One region of the Citrobacter sedlakii genome, then DNA from elsewhere that is predicted to be linked to it. Evidence: predicted binding sites of a transcription regulator. Region 1 holds the regulator's gene; each other region holds the start of a gene.
The links. The regulator LexA, encoded in region 1, represses DNA repair genes until DNA is damaged. The targets are predictions, from matches to a motif close to TNCTGTATGTACATACAGNA.
Positions count from the first base shown of each region.

Region 2: the regulator LexA is predicted to act here: its motif matches at 1,956-1,975, upstream of rmuC (DNA recombination protein RmuC).
Region 3: the regulator LexA is predicted to act here: its motif matches at 2,408-2,427, upstream of umuD (translesion error-prone DNA polymerase V autoproteolytic subunit).

Region 1 is NZ_CP071070.1:4,390,445-4,394,835, forward strand. Features, by position in the region: gene JY391_RS20800 (conjugal transfer protein TraF) at 1-66, opposite strand, end outside; gene zur (zinc uptake transcriptional repressor Zur) at 349-864, shown strand; gene JY391_RS20810 (CsbD family protein) at 943-1,152, opposite strand; gene dinF (MATE family efflux transporter DinF) at 1,284-2,609, opposite strand; gene lexA (transcriptional repressor LexA) at 2,730-3,338, opposite strand; gene JY391_RS20825 (diacylglycerol kinase) at 3,461-3,829, opposite strand; gene plsB (glycerol-3-phosphate 1-O-acyltransferase PlsB) at 4,000-4,391, shown strand, end outside.
Region 2 is NZ_CP071070.1:4,637,371-4,641,761, forward strand. Features, by position in the region: gene ubiE (bifunctional demethylmenaquinone methyltransferase/2-methoxy-6-polyprenyl-1,4-benzoquinol methylase UbiE) at 1-390, opposite strand, end outside; gene rmuC (DNA recombination protein RmuC) at 485-1,912, opposite strand; gene udp (uridine phosphorylase) at 2,052-2,813, opposite strand; gene JY391_RS21925 (dienelactone hydrolase family protein) at 3,075-3,887, shown strand; gene metE (5-methyltetrahydropteroyltriglutamate--homocysteine S-methyltransferase) at 3,950-4,391, opposite strand, start outside.
Region 3 is NZ_CP071070.1:2,620,039-2,624,429, reverse strand. Features, by position in the region: gene JY391_RS12580 (SulP family inorganic anion transporter) at 1-1,387, shown strand, start outside; gene JY391_RS12575 (universal stress protein) at 1,405-2,232, shown strand; gene umuD (translesion error-prone DNA polymerase V autoproteolytic subunit) at 2,445-2,864, shown strand; gene umuC (translesion error-prone DNA polymerase V subunit UmuC) at 2,867-4,129, shown strand; gene JY391_RS12560 (hypothetical protein) at 4,145-4,391, opposite strand, start outside.

The DNA.
Region 1 (4,391 bases):
CGCCTGATGTGATACCCAAAACGAAACCGCGATCGCCACCACCGAAAAATTAAAATTTTTATTCACAGTAAACCCATTTTTATTAGCAGGTGAAATAACGCCTCTGCCAGTATCAACGCAGCAGAGGAGAACTATTGCTGTGAAAAAATGAATAAAAATGGTGCTATTCGCTTCATGCAGAATGGGGCTGAAGCGTTCTCTTTTTGTGATATGCCTCAATATGTATAGAAGACTTTATTAAGCGCGGAAAGATTCGCAGACGATATATCGTCACTGGCAGGATCTCGGCGTTTCCTGCAGAACATGATAAAGTGAGGGTTTATCACCCCACGCTAACCGAGGTGCCCAATGGAAAAGACCACAACGCAAGAGCTGCTGGCGCAAGCTGAAAAATTGTGCGCGCAACGCAATGTGCGACTGACCCCGCAGCGCCTCGAAGTGTTACGCCTGATGAGCCTGCAGGACGGGGCGATTAGCGCTTACGATCTGCTCGATCTGCTGCGGGAGTCAGAGCCACAGGCCAAACCGCCGACGGTTTACCGGGCGCTGGATTTTCTGCTAGAGCAAGGGTTCGTGCATAAGGTGGAATCCACAAACAGCTACGTACTTTGTTATCTTTTCGATCAGCCGACGCATACCTCAGCCATGTTTATCTGCGATCGCTGCGGCGCGGTGAAGGAAGAATGCGCGGAAGGGGTGGAAGATATTATGCATACGCTGGCGGCAAAAATGGGTTTTGCCCTGCGTCATAACGTGATTGAAGCGCATGGGTTATGTTCAGCGTGCGTGGAGGTTGAAGCCTGTCGTCATCCTGGCGATTGCCAACATGACCATTCTATTCAGGTCAAGAAAAAACCCCGTTAATGGCGCGAGCGGCAAGGCGCGCCGCTCACTGTAAGCAAATAAAGGGCAGTACGTCCTTGTACTTTTGGGCAGGAGGGTTTACCAGCGGTAGTCGTTGCGGGTTTCCCAGTCACCCACCTCTTTTTCCGCCTGATCTTTCTGGTAGCCATAACGTTCCTGGATTTTACCTACCAGCTGATCGCGCTTACCTTCGATAACCGTCATGTCATCGTCGGTTAATTTGCCCCATTGCTCTTTCACCTTACCTTTGAATTGTTTCCAGTTACCACCGGCTTCGTCTTTATTCATCATAAAGTCCTCTTCGTTAGGCTGTGAATAGCGAGTCTACGTCATCCAACGTTGCTACGTTTCTTGCTGGACGTGATATTTAGTGTAGTCAGGGATTCTGGGTTCGGTTGAGTATTCAGAATATTTAACCGTCACGTTGCCGAAAACCAGGTACCGTTACGCCAGTGCCGCCGCCAAATCCATGCTAACGAAAGTCCGCGCAGCGCCAGGAAAACCGCCAGCGCCAGCCACAAACCGTGATTCCCCAATGCCGGTAGCGCCAGCAGCGTTAACGCAAAACCCGTCGCCGCCACCGCCATACTGTTACGCATTTCCGCAGCGCGGGTCGCGCCAATAAACATGCCATCCAGCAAGTAGCACCAGACGCCGACCAACGGCAGGATCACCTGCCAGAACAGATAACGATCGGCTAACTGTTGCAACTGCGGCAGTGAGGTCAGCAGCGCGATTATCTGCTCCCCCACCAACAGGTAGGTCAAAGAAAACAGCAGTGCTACGATGCCTGACTGACGACACGCCGCCCGCCAGACCTCCAGCAATTGACTACCGTCCCGCGCGCCATACGCCTGGCCGGAATGCGCCTCAACAGCGTAGGCAAAGCCGTCCAACGCATAGGCGGTAAAGGTAAGCAGCGTCATGAGCACTGCGTTCACGGCAATGATGTCGCCGCCAAGCCTTGCGCCAAGAACAGTAATGGCGCCAAAGCAGAGCTGGAGCAGCAGCGAACGCAGCATAATGTCGCGATTAAGCGCCAGCAGGCGACGAATATTCCCGCGCCAGGCCTGCTTTAACATCTCCATCGAGACGCCGCGCAGATGCAGCACCTTGCGCACCATCAGCATTCCCAGCAATAGCGTGGCGTATTCAGCTATCACCGTAGCCAGCGCAGCGCCCTGCACGTTCATATGCAGGCCCATCACCAGCCACAGGTCGAGGATAATGTTGAGGATGTTACCGACAATCAGCAGAATCACCGGCGCCCGCGCATACTGCACACCGAGCAGCCAGCCCAGCAGGACCAGATTGGCCAGCGAGGCGGGCGCGCTAAGCCAGCGGATTTCCAGGAAGCGTCTTGCCTGCGCCAGCACCGCTTCGCTACCGCCGACGATATGCAGCGCCAGATCGATCAGCGGCGTTCGGCAGAGCGCAATGAGCAGGCCAGCGCCCAGCGCCAGCAGCAATGGCTGTACTAACGCGCGCGCCAGCGCCTGTGGGTTCTTCGCTCCAAACGCCTGCGCCGTAAGCCCGGTAGTGCTCATTCGTAAAAAGAGCAGCAGCATGAACAGAAAACTGGTAGCCGTCGCCCCAACCGCCACCCCGCCGAGGTAAACAGGACTATCAAGGTGGCCTATCACCGCGGTATCTACCAGCCCAAGCAGCGGCACAGTGATGTTGGAGAAAATCATGGGTAAGGCAAGACGCCAGAGCGCTTTATCAGCAGATGCAAAGAACGGCATGAGAAGAAGCCTGAGGAGCAGTTATCGTAGATTTAAAATTATACAGGCCTGATAAGCACAGCGCTGCCAGGCCTGGCGCCGGATAACGGCGCGTACGCTCTTATATCCGGCTAAATGAAATTACAGCCATTCACCGTTGCGGATGACGCCGACGGCCAGCCCTTCAATCGTGAAGCTTTGTTCACGCAGATCCACGACGATCGGTGTAAATTCGCTGTTTTCTGGCAGAAGCTCGACTTTGTTGCCCTGTTTTTTCAGGCGTTTTACCGTTACTTCGTCATCAATGCGCGCCACGACCACCTGACCGTTACGTACATCCTGCGTTTTGTGTACCGCCAGCAGATCGCCGTCCATAATGCCGATGTCTTTCATCGACATACCGCTGACGCGCAGCAGGAAGTCGGCATTCGGTTTAAACAGTGACGGATCGACCTGGTAATGGCCTTCAATGTGCTGCTGCGCCAGCAGCGGCTCGCCTGCCGCAACGCGACCGACCAGCGGTAAGCCATCTTCTTCTTCCTGCAGCAGTCGAATGCCGCGGGACGCGCCGGAAACGATTTCAATCACCCCTTTGCGCGCCAGCGCTTTCAGGTGTTCTTCAGCGGCGTTTGGGGAACGGAACCCCAAACGCTGCGCGATTTCCGCACGCGTCGGCGGCATACCTGTCTGGCTGATGTGATCCCGAATAAGATCAAACACCTCTTGCTGCCTGGCCGTTAACGCTTTCATTCCGCCCCCTGGGTGTATATACAGTTATGCTGTGAGTATATACAGCTAAAGGTGATTTTGGAACCACAAACTGCACAATGATCCGCAGTTTTATGCGGTTATGGAACGGAGCGCGTATGTTGTTAGTGAAAATGGGCCCACAGCAGAATGCCCCAGGTGATCAGCGCGACAATAATGGAAAGCAGCACTGCCGCCGATCCCATGTCCTTCGCCCGTCCTGACAGCTCGTGATATTCGGATCCAATACGGTCGACGACGGCTTCAATTGCACTGTTTAAAATTTCAACAACCATGACCAGCAGCACCGAGCCAATCAGCAGAACGCGGGTAATAGCATCGACATCCAGCCAACAGGCGATGGCCACGCCTGCCAGCACCGCAATGCTTTCCTGACGGAACGCCGCCTCGTTGACCCATGCTGCGCGAAACCCCTTCCAGGAGTAACCGGCTGCTTTAATAATTCGGGTGAATCCAGTGGTATTGTTAGCCATTAAAAGAACCTTTTTGCATTATTGGCGTCAATGACAATGCTTTGTTAGCGCGTATAATCTGAGTGCGGGCAACGCGGCGCGAAGTATGACCGTATACAACAGAAATTCACATGACTTTCTGATATCCTTGCAGCGCATTTGCATTATTAACCAGAGGCTTTACATCGTTTATGTCCGGCTGGCCACGAATTTACTATAAATTACTGAATTTACCATTAAGCGTACTGGTAAAAAGCAAGTCTATTCCGGCGGATCCTGCCCCGGAACTGGGACTCGATACCTCTCGCCCAATTATGTACGTTTTGCCGTATAACTCCAAAGCGGACTTACTCACACTGCGCGCGCAGTGTCTGGCGCACGATCTTCCCGACCCGTTAGAGCCGCTGGAGATCGACGGCACGCTGCTGCCGCGCTATGTCTTTATTCATGGCGGACCGCGTGTCTTTACGTATTACACGCCGAAAGAAGAATCTATCAAGCTGTTCCATAACTATCTCGATCTGCATCGCAGTAATCCAGACCTGGATGTGCAAATGGTGCCGGTCTCGGTGATGTTTGGCCG
Region 2 (4,391 bases), 250 kb from region 1:
CGGAAAGGGCAGCGCTTCCGCGTTAGCCTGAACGTATTCGACGTTGCCGATAACCCCGATGTTACGCAGTTTTTCACGGCCCATCTTAAGCATGGAGTCATTGATATCCGCCAGAATCACCTTGCCGGTTTCACCGACCAGGCGAGAGAACTTGGCCGTCAGATCGCCCGTCCCTCCGGCCAGATCAAGCACCGTCTGACCGCGGCGAACGCCGCTGCAGTCGATAGTGAAGCGCTTCCACAAGCGATGAATGCCAAATGACATTAAATCATTCATGACATCATATTTTGAGGCCACAGAATGAAAAACGTGGGCCACCATGTCTGCTTTCTGTTCTTTAGCGACAGTCTGAAAACCAAAGTGCGTCGTTTCTTGTGAATTATCCACCATCTCAGTGCCTGCTCATCAAAAAATTGTTCGAGAAGTGTAACAGATTGGGGCTATTTGCCCTACCCTTCTACCCGTTCCGGCGACGCCAAACGGGCTAAATCGATTGCTGTTTGACGCCGCTATCGTCTGAATGAAGCGTGTTTTCAGGTGCTTCGGGCACCGCGCGCAAACGGTATTCTTCATCCTGCGACGTCGCCTGTTCCGCCAGTTCCGGATTAATCTCGCGTTTGATTTCCACGCCTAACCCCCGAAACGCTTCTGCCTGCGCCAGCACGTTGCCGCGCCCCGACGTCAGTTTTTTCATCGCCTGACGGTAGTTGTCCTGCGCTTTCTCGAGGCTTTGCCCGACAGACGACATATCATCCACAAACAGCCGCATCTTGTCGTACAGTTTACTGGCTCGTTCGGCAATTTGCTGCGCATTGCGGCTTTGATGTTCGTAGCGCCACAGGTTGGCGATGGTCCGTAACGCCACCAGCAACGTCGTAGGGCTGACCAGCATAATGTTATTTCTCAATGCCTCGGTAATCAGTTCGGGCTGTCTGTCCAGCGCCAGCAAAAAAGCAGGCTCGACGGGGATAAACATCAGCACATAGTCCAGCGAGCGCAGTCCTGGAAGCTGCTGATAATCTTTACGCCCAAGCAGGCGAATATGGTTACGCACGGATGCGATATGCTCCTGGAGCGCGCTCTCACGGGTGACGTCATCTTCCGCGTTGAAATAGCGCTCATAGGCCACCAGCGTCATTTTAGCGTCGATCACGACATCTTTGCCCTGCGGTAAGCGGACAATCACGTCGGGCTGCATCCGCGAACGGACATCATTTTCAATGCTGACCTGCGTTTCGTACTCATAGCCTTCGCGCAGGCCGGAAGCCTCCAGCACGCGGGTAAGCACCACCTCACCCCAGTTGCCCTGGGTTTTATTGTCGCCTTTCAGCGCGCGCGTGAGATTGACCGCTTCCTGCGCCATCTGCGCATTGAGCTGTTGCAGATTACGAATCTCATGCGCCAGCGTATGCCGCTCGCGCGCCTCCTGACCAAAGCTGTCCTGAACCTGGCGGCGAAAACCGTCCAGTTGCTCACGCAACGGCATGAGCAGACTGTTAAGGCTCTGTCGGTTTTGCTCGTCGACCCGGCGGTTGCTTTGCTCAAAAATCCGGTTCGCCAGGTTTTCGAACTGCTCGCTGAGGCGCTGTTCGCTATTGATCATCTGACGAATTTTGTCTTCCGCATGCTGCTGCGTCGCTTCCATTCGCGTCGTGACTTCCCGCAGATCCGCTTCCAGCGAGGTGTTAATACTGCGCAGACTGCGAAGCTCATTGTTCAGCAGTTCGCACTCGTCGCGCCAGTGATCGCTTTGGGCAAGCTCCTGTCTGGCCGCGCTTAGCGCCGCCACCATCTCTTCACGCTCGGTAAGCTGATCGGCTTTTTGCTGTGCATGTTGATAACTGGCGATCAGCCAGCCCAGCGCAACGCCTACCAACGCTATCACTGCATAAATTATGAGAGAGATATCCAAAATGCCTCCTGCCGCAACCACTCACCAGCACAAAATAGAATTGTGCTGTATAAACGTCCAGTTTGAAAGGGATTTCCTGCGAGGCGTTACGCAAAATAAAAAGGCCGAACGCGTCGGCCCTGGAGGGAAAAACAGAAAATTAGATCAGGCGACGCGCCGCTTCCACCACGATTTTCACCGCATGGCTTTCGGTTTGCTTCATGGTCTCGGCGTTCGGTATCTCTTGCTGAGTACGGTTGACGATAACCCCGGCAACCATTCCCGCACGCAGACCCTGGCTGGCGCACATGGTCAGCAAAGTGGCGGACTCCATCTCATAGTTCATGACGCCCATCGCCTGCCACTCTTCCATCGAGCCTTTAAAGCGGCTCACAACGCGACCAGAATAGGTGTCGTAACGCTCCTGCCCTGGATAGAAAGTGTCAGAGGACGCGGTTACGCCTACGTGCGTGGTCGCCCCTATTGATTTCGCCGCCTCGACCAGCGCGGTGGTACAGTCAAAATCTGCCACCGCCGGGAATTCCATCGGCGCGAAGTGCAGGCTTGCACCGTCGAGACGCACAGATGCCGTGGTCACCAGAACATCGCCCACATTGATATGCGGCTGAATCGCGCCGGTGGTACCGATACGCAGGAAAGTACGAATGCCCAGCTGCGCCAGCTCTTCTACGGCGATGGAGGTGGACGGGCCGCCGATACCGGTCGAGCAGACAATCACAGACTTGCCGTCCAGCTCTGCGCGCCAGGTCGTAAATTCGCGATGCGATGCCAGCTTAACCGGCTTATCCATCAGCGCGGCGATCTTTTCCACACGCTCCGGATCGCCTGGAACGATTGCAAGCGTAGCCCCTTGTAAATCGCTTTTGGTGAGGCCGAGATGAAAAACATCAGACTTGGACATATAAAACTCCTCTGTGATTCGGTTTTAGTCAGAAGAAGCAAAAAGATACTCTACCGAAGGACGCAGGTGATTTTCGTGACCATCATCACCATGAGGGAAAACAGTTGCATTGAATTACGCTGATTAAGTGATGTTGATCACAATTAATTGTCAACCCTGCCTTCCATTGCACAAAAATTGAGCCAATTCAGGCAGTGTGCTTTAGTGAAGGCTGTCTATAGTTAACATTGCGCTATGTATTTTAAGGGTACGGAGAATACCATGACCTCAACACAACAAACGGGCTTTGCACCTGCGGCCTCTCCCCTCGCCTCTACAACGGTTCACACTCCGGACGACGCCATTATTGCCGGTTTTACCTCCATCCCTTCTCAGGGAGAAGATATGCCGGCTTATCAGGCGCGACCAAAACAAAACGATGCGCCCCTGCCAGTGGTCATTGTAGTGCAGGAAATTTTTGGCGTGCATGAACACATTCGCGATATTTGCCGCCGGCTGGCGCTGGAAGGGTATCTGGCTATTGCGCCAGAGCTCTATTTTCGCGAGGGCGATCCGAATGATTACAGCGACATCCCGACGCTGTTCAGCAATCTGGTCAGCAAAGTGCCGGATGCACAGGTGCTGGCCGATCTTGACCACGTCGCCAGTTGGGCGGCCCGCAACGGCGGCGATCCGCACCGTCTGATGGTGACCGGTTTTTGCTGGGGGGGACGCATTAGCTGGCTGTACGCCGCGCATAATCCACAGCTCAAAGCTGCCGTCGCCTGGTATGGGAAACTGATGGGTGAAAAGACCCTGAACTCACCGAAGCATCCGGTCGATATCGCCACGGATTTAAATGCGCCAGTGCTGGGGCTGTATGGTGGTCAGGATACGGGGATCCCGCTCGATACGGTTGAGACAATGCGCCAGGCGCTGCGGGCGGCAAACGCGAAAGCAGAGATTGTAGTTTATCCGGATGCCGGACACGCATTTAATGCCGATTACCGTCCGAGTTATCATGCAGAATCCGCGAAAGATGGCTGGCAGAGAATGCTGGCGTGGTTCAGCCAGTACGGCGGGAAGAGAGCGTAATGATTAAAAGCCCGGTGGCGGCTACGCCTTGCCGGGCCTTTGTCACAGGGTTGGCAAAGATATTAACCCTGACGCAAATTCTGCGCTGCCTTCACCATGTTCGCCAGCGCCGCACGCGTTTCCGGCCAGCCGCGAGTTTTCAGGCCGCAGTCCGGGTTGACCCACAAACGTTCCGCCGGGATGCGCTGGGCCGCTTTTTGCAGCAGGGCTTCAATCCACTCCACGCCTGGCACGTTCGGGGAGTGAATGTCATACACGCCCGGCCCAATTTCGTTCGGGTAGTCGAACTCTTCAAATGACTCCAGTAGCTCCATGTCTGAACGCGACGTCTCAATGGTGATCACATCCGCATCCAGCGCGGCAATCGAGTCCATGATGTCGTTAAACTCGCAGTAGCACATGTGGGTATGGATCTGCGTGTCGTCCTTAGCGACGGCGGCGCTGATGCGGAACGCTTCCACGCCCCACTGTAAATAGGCATCCCAGTCGCTGCGACGCAGCGGC
Region 3 (4,391 bases), 1.8 Mb from region 1:
AGCGATCGCCTTTTCCATTATTGCCGGTGTCGATCCCCAGGTGGGTCTCTACTCGGCGTTCTGTATTCCTCTCGTTATGGCCTTCTTTGGCGGGCGTCCGGCGATGATTTCTTCATCTACCGGTGCAATGGCGCTACTGATGGTGACGCTGGTGAAAGATCATGGCTTACAGTATTTACTGGCAGCTTCCATACTGACCGGTATATTCCAGCTGATAGCCGGTTACCTGAAGCTCGGTGGATTGATGCGCTTTGTTTCACGCTCAGTGGTCACGGGATTTGTTAATGCACTGGCAATACTGATTTTTATGGCCCAGTTACCTGAGCTGACCAACGTTACATGGCATGTTTATGCCATGACTGCGGCAGGGCTGGGAATCATCTATCTCTTCCCCTATATCAACAAAACCATTCCTTCACCGCTTGTGTGCATCGTGGTGCTGACCGTCATAGCCATGTGGCTGCATCTGGATGTGCGAACCGTCGGCGATATGGGGAAACTCCCCGACAGCCTGCCGGTCTTTCTGGTTCCTGACGTGCCTTTAAATCTCCATACGCTGCTCATCATACTGCCTTATTCTGCTGGGCTTGCGGTGGTTGGCCTGCTTGAGTCGATGATGACCGCCACGATTGTGGATGACATGACCGACACGCCAAGCGACAAAAACCGGGAGTGTAAAGCGCAGGGTATCGCGAATATTTGCACATCCTTTATCGGAGGAATGGCAGGCTGCGCGATGATTGGGCAATCCGTTATCAACGTAAAATCCGGTGGTCGTGGACGGCTTTCAACCCTCACAGCTGGCGTGGTGCTGCTTTGCCTGATTGTGTTCCTGCGCGACTGGGTATCACAAATCCCGATGGCGGCGCTAGTCGCAGTGATGATTATGGTTTCCATCGGGACATTCTCCTGGCGCTCCATTACAAACCTGCGTACACACCCCCTTTCAACCAGCGTGGTTATGCTTGCCACCGTCGCAGTTGTGGTGGCAACACATAATCTGGCCTTCGGCGTGCTGACCGGTGTACTAATTGCTTCGCTCAACTTTGCTACGAAAGTATCCCGTTTCATGCGTGTAACCTCAGTTCCGGAAGGGACGAGTCGAACTTATACCGTCACCGGCCAGGTATTCTTTGCATCAGCAGATCGCTTTACCAGCCACTTTGATTTCCGTGAGGCGATTGAGAATGTGACGATAGATGTTTCACACGCCCATTTCTGGGACATCACTTCGGTGAGTGCCTTGGACAAGGTGGTTATTAAGTTCCGCAGAGAGGGAGCTGAGGTTGAGATACGCGGGATGAATGATGCCACCCGTACCATTGTTGACCGGTTTGGTGTGCATGATAAACCCGAAGAAGTTGATAAATTAATGGGAGGTCATTAATGTCCGAAAGTCATGAAATGAACAACACCGTTGTTGCCTGTGTGGATGGCTCGTCATCAACAAAGGCAGTCTGCGAATATGCGGCCTGGGCTGCCTCCGCGCTGAAGATATCGGTGGCCCTGCTTCATGTCCTGGAAAAAAGTGACCAGCCTTTGGTTTCGGACCTGACAGGAACCATTGGCTTAGACAGTCGGGAGCATTTTACAGATGAGCTGGTTCGCCTTGAGGGTGAACGTAACCGATTATTGATGACGCAGGGTAAAGCCATCCTGAAAAACTGTGCTGAACTGCTGACAAAGGCGGGATTACCGGCACCACAGCAATTACAAAAACATGGCACGCTGGACGGGATTTTGGCTGAACTGGGGGATACGCGTCTTATGGTGCTGGGGCGCCGGGGGGCATCCAATCCGGTCGGGAGCCATATTGAGAATGTTATTCGTCTGCAAAAAAATCCTGTGTTAATTGTACCCGAAACCTTCTCGGTTCCTTCACGTGTTATGTTCGCCTATGACGGAAGTGAAGCGAGTCTGGAAAATTTGCGTCGACTTTCTGTAAGTCCGTTATTTTTGAACCTGGCCTGCCACCTGGTGATGGTGAATGGAAAATCAGAATTGCTTGAGGCAGCTCACTCTTTGTTGCAAAGAGCTGGCATAACCAGTCAGGCAAGTCTGCTTAAAGCCGACACCGTGACTCAGGCACTGTGCCGCTATGCCGAGGAAAACGAAATTGATCTTATGGTCATGGGGGCATATGGGCATTCACGACTACGCAGGTTCTTTATCGGCAGCAACACAACAGAGATGTTGTCTGATAGCAACCAGCCTCTGCTGATGCTCAGATAAAAACAGGCGGGCCCTGATTTCAGGGTCCGCTTCTCGCTCTCAGCGGACCAAAAAACTTGTAGTGGATTTCTACAATCTCACCTTACGACTCATACGGTAAATCTAAATTACTCCCAACTTCAAACGGTTCCAGAAAACTGCTAGAAGAAGGTTGAACGTGCTAAAACCTCAGTGATACTGTATATAAACACAGTCAAATTGAGTCTCTCATTATGAAGATTTTTTATCCCTTTGAGATTGCCCCCTCTATCCCTCTTCCTCTCTTTACGGAACGGGTACCTTGTGGCTTTCCCAGCCCCGCGCAAGACTATGTTGAAGATAGGCTGAATCTCAATACGCTTTTGATAGCCCATCCTAGCGCCACGTATTTTATTAAAGTAAGCGGCGACTCCATGACAGGGGCTGGAATTGGGGATGGTGACCTTCTGGTAATTGACCGTTCTCTGTCTGCAAGCCATGGCGATATTGTGATTGCTGCTGTCGCCGGCGAGTTTACTGTCAAGGAGCTACGAACTCATCCGGTCTTACAACTAGTACCGCACAATAGCAATTACTCACCCATTACGTTTCATCATCCAGAAGATCTGGAAATATTTGGCGTAGTGACATTTTCAGTGAAGTCACATCAATGACGATGTTTGCTCTGGCCGACGTCAACAGCTTTTATACGTCCTGTGAAACAGTGTTCCGCCCGGATTTAAAGGGAAAACCCGTGGTGGTGGTCTCTAACAACGACGGCTGCGTAATTTCGCGTTCAGCAGAGGCAAAAGCGCTCGGCATCACGATGGGAGAACCATTTTTTAAATTGAAAAATAAGACATTCCCCTCTGCAGTGCACATATTCAGCTCAAACTATGCCCTTTATGCCGACCTCAGTGCACGGGTTATGCAGACGCTGACGGAGATGTCGCCATCCATCGAGATCTATTCAATCGATGAAGCCTTTATCGACTTATCGGGCGTAGCCAACTGCATGTCGCTGACAGATTTTGGCAAAACCGTGCGAAACCAGGTGTTTAAAAATACCGGGCTCACGATCGGGGTCGGCGCTTCGCAAACCAAAACGTTAGCAAAATTAGCAAATTACGCAGCAAAAAGATGGCCTGGAACGGGAGGTGTGGTTGATTTATCCGACATATCACGTCAGCGCAAGCTGTTAGAGCGCGTACCTGTAGAGGAGGTATGGGGGGTAGGAAGGCACATAAGTAAAAAACTGAACGCTATGGGGATCAGTACAGCGCTGGACTTAGCCAATAGCTCACCGTGGGTAATCAAAAAGCATTTCAACGTTGTTCTGGAAAGAACGTTGCGTGAACTGCGTGGTGAACCGTGTCTGGAGCTTGAGGAATTCCCGCCAAATAAGCAACAGATTATGTGCAGCCGCTCTTTTGGGTATCGTATTACCGAGTATGCCGATATGCGTCAGGCTGTCTGCACCTATGCAGAGCGCGCTGCAGCAAAATTACGTAGTGAACATCAGTTTTGTGCTTTTGTTAGCGTTTTTCTACGCACCAGCCCGCACGCAGATAATGAAGTTTACTATGGAAATCAATCGTCGGTGAAATTACTGGCACCTTCTGATGATACGCGTGACATCATTCGTGCCGCGATAGAATCACTGGATCGAATATGGGTCGAAGGTTACCGTTACATGAAAGCGGGTGTCATGCTGGCTGACTTTTTTAGTCGCGGCACAGCACAGCTTAATTTGTTTGACAATTTCGCCCCGAAAGCTAATAGCGCGGCACTCATGACGGTAATCGACGGCATTAACGCGTCAGGGAATGGGAAGGTCTGGTTTGCGGGTCAGGGCATCCAGAAGCCCTGGGCAATGAAACGTGAGATGCTGTCACCGGCTTACACTACGCGCTATTCAGATCTGCCTGTCGCTAAATGAAAATGAATACTGGCCTTACAGGTGCGGTAGCTGTAGTGACAGTATTTTCTCTCGCAGGGTGATATTCTGTATTTCACAGTTTTCAAGCTCACGTTCAAGCAAAATAACCTTCGCAATCAGGGCTGTTTTGCTCTTACTCGCAAGAAGATAAGCTCTCCGTAATTCTGACGCTGTTGGATCATTAAGTTCAGTGTCCGAAATGGTACGTTTTTTCTGGCTACTGCCGCTCAGTGTTGCATGTTTTTTGTACATCGCATGGCAT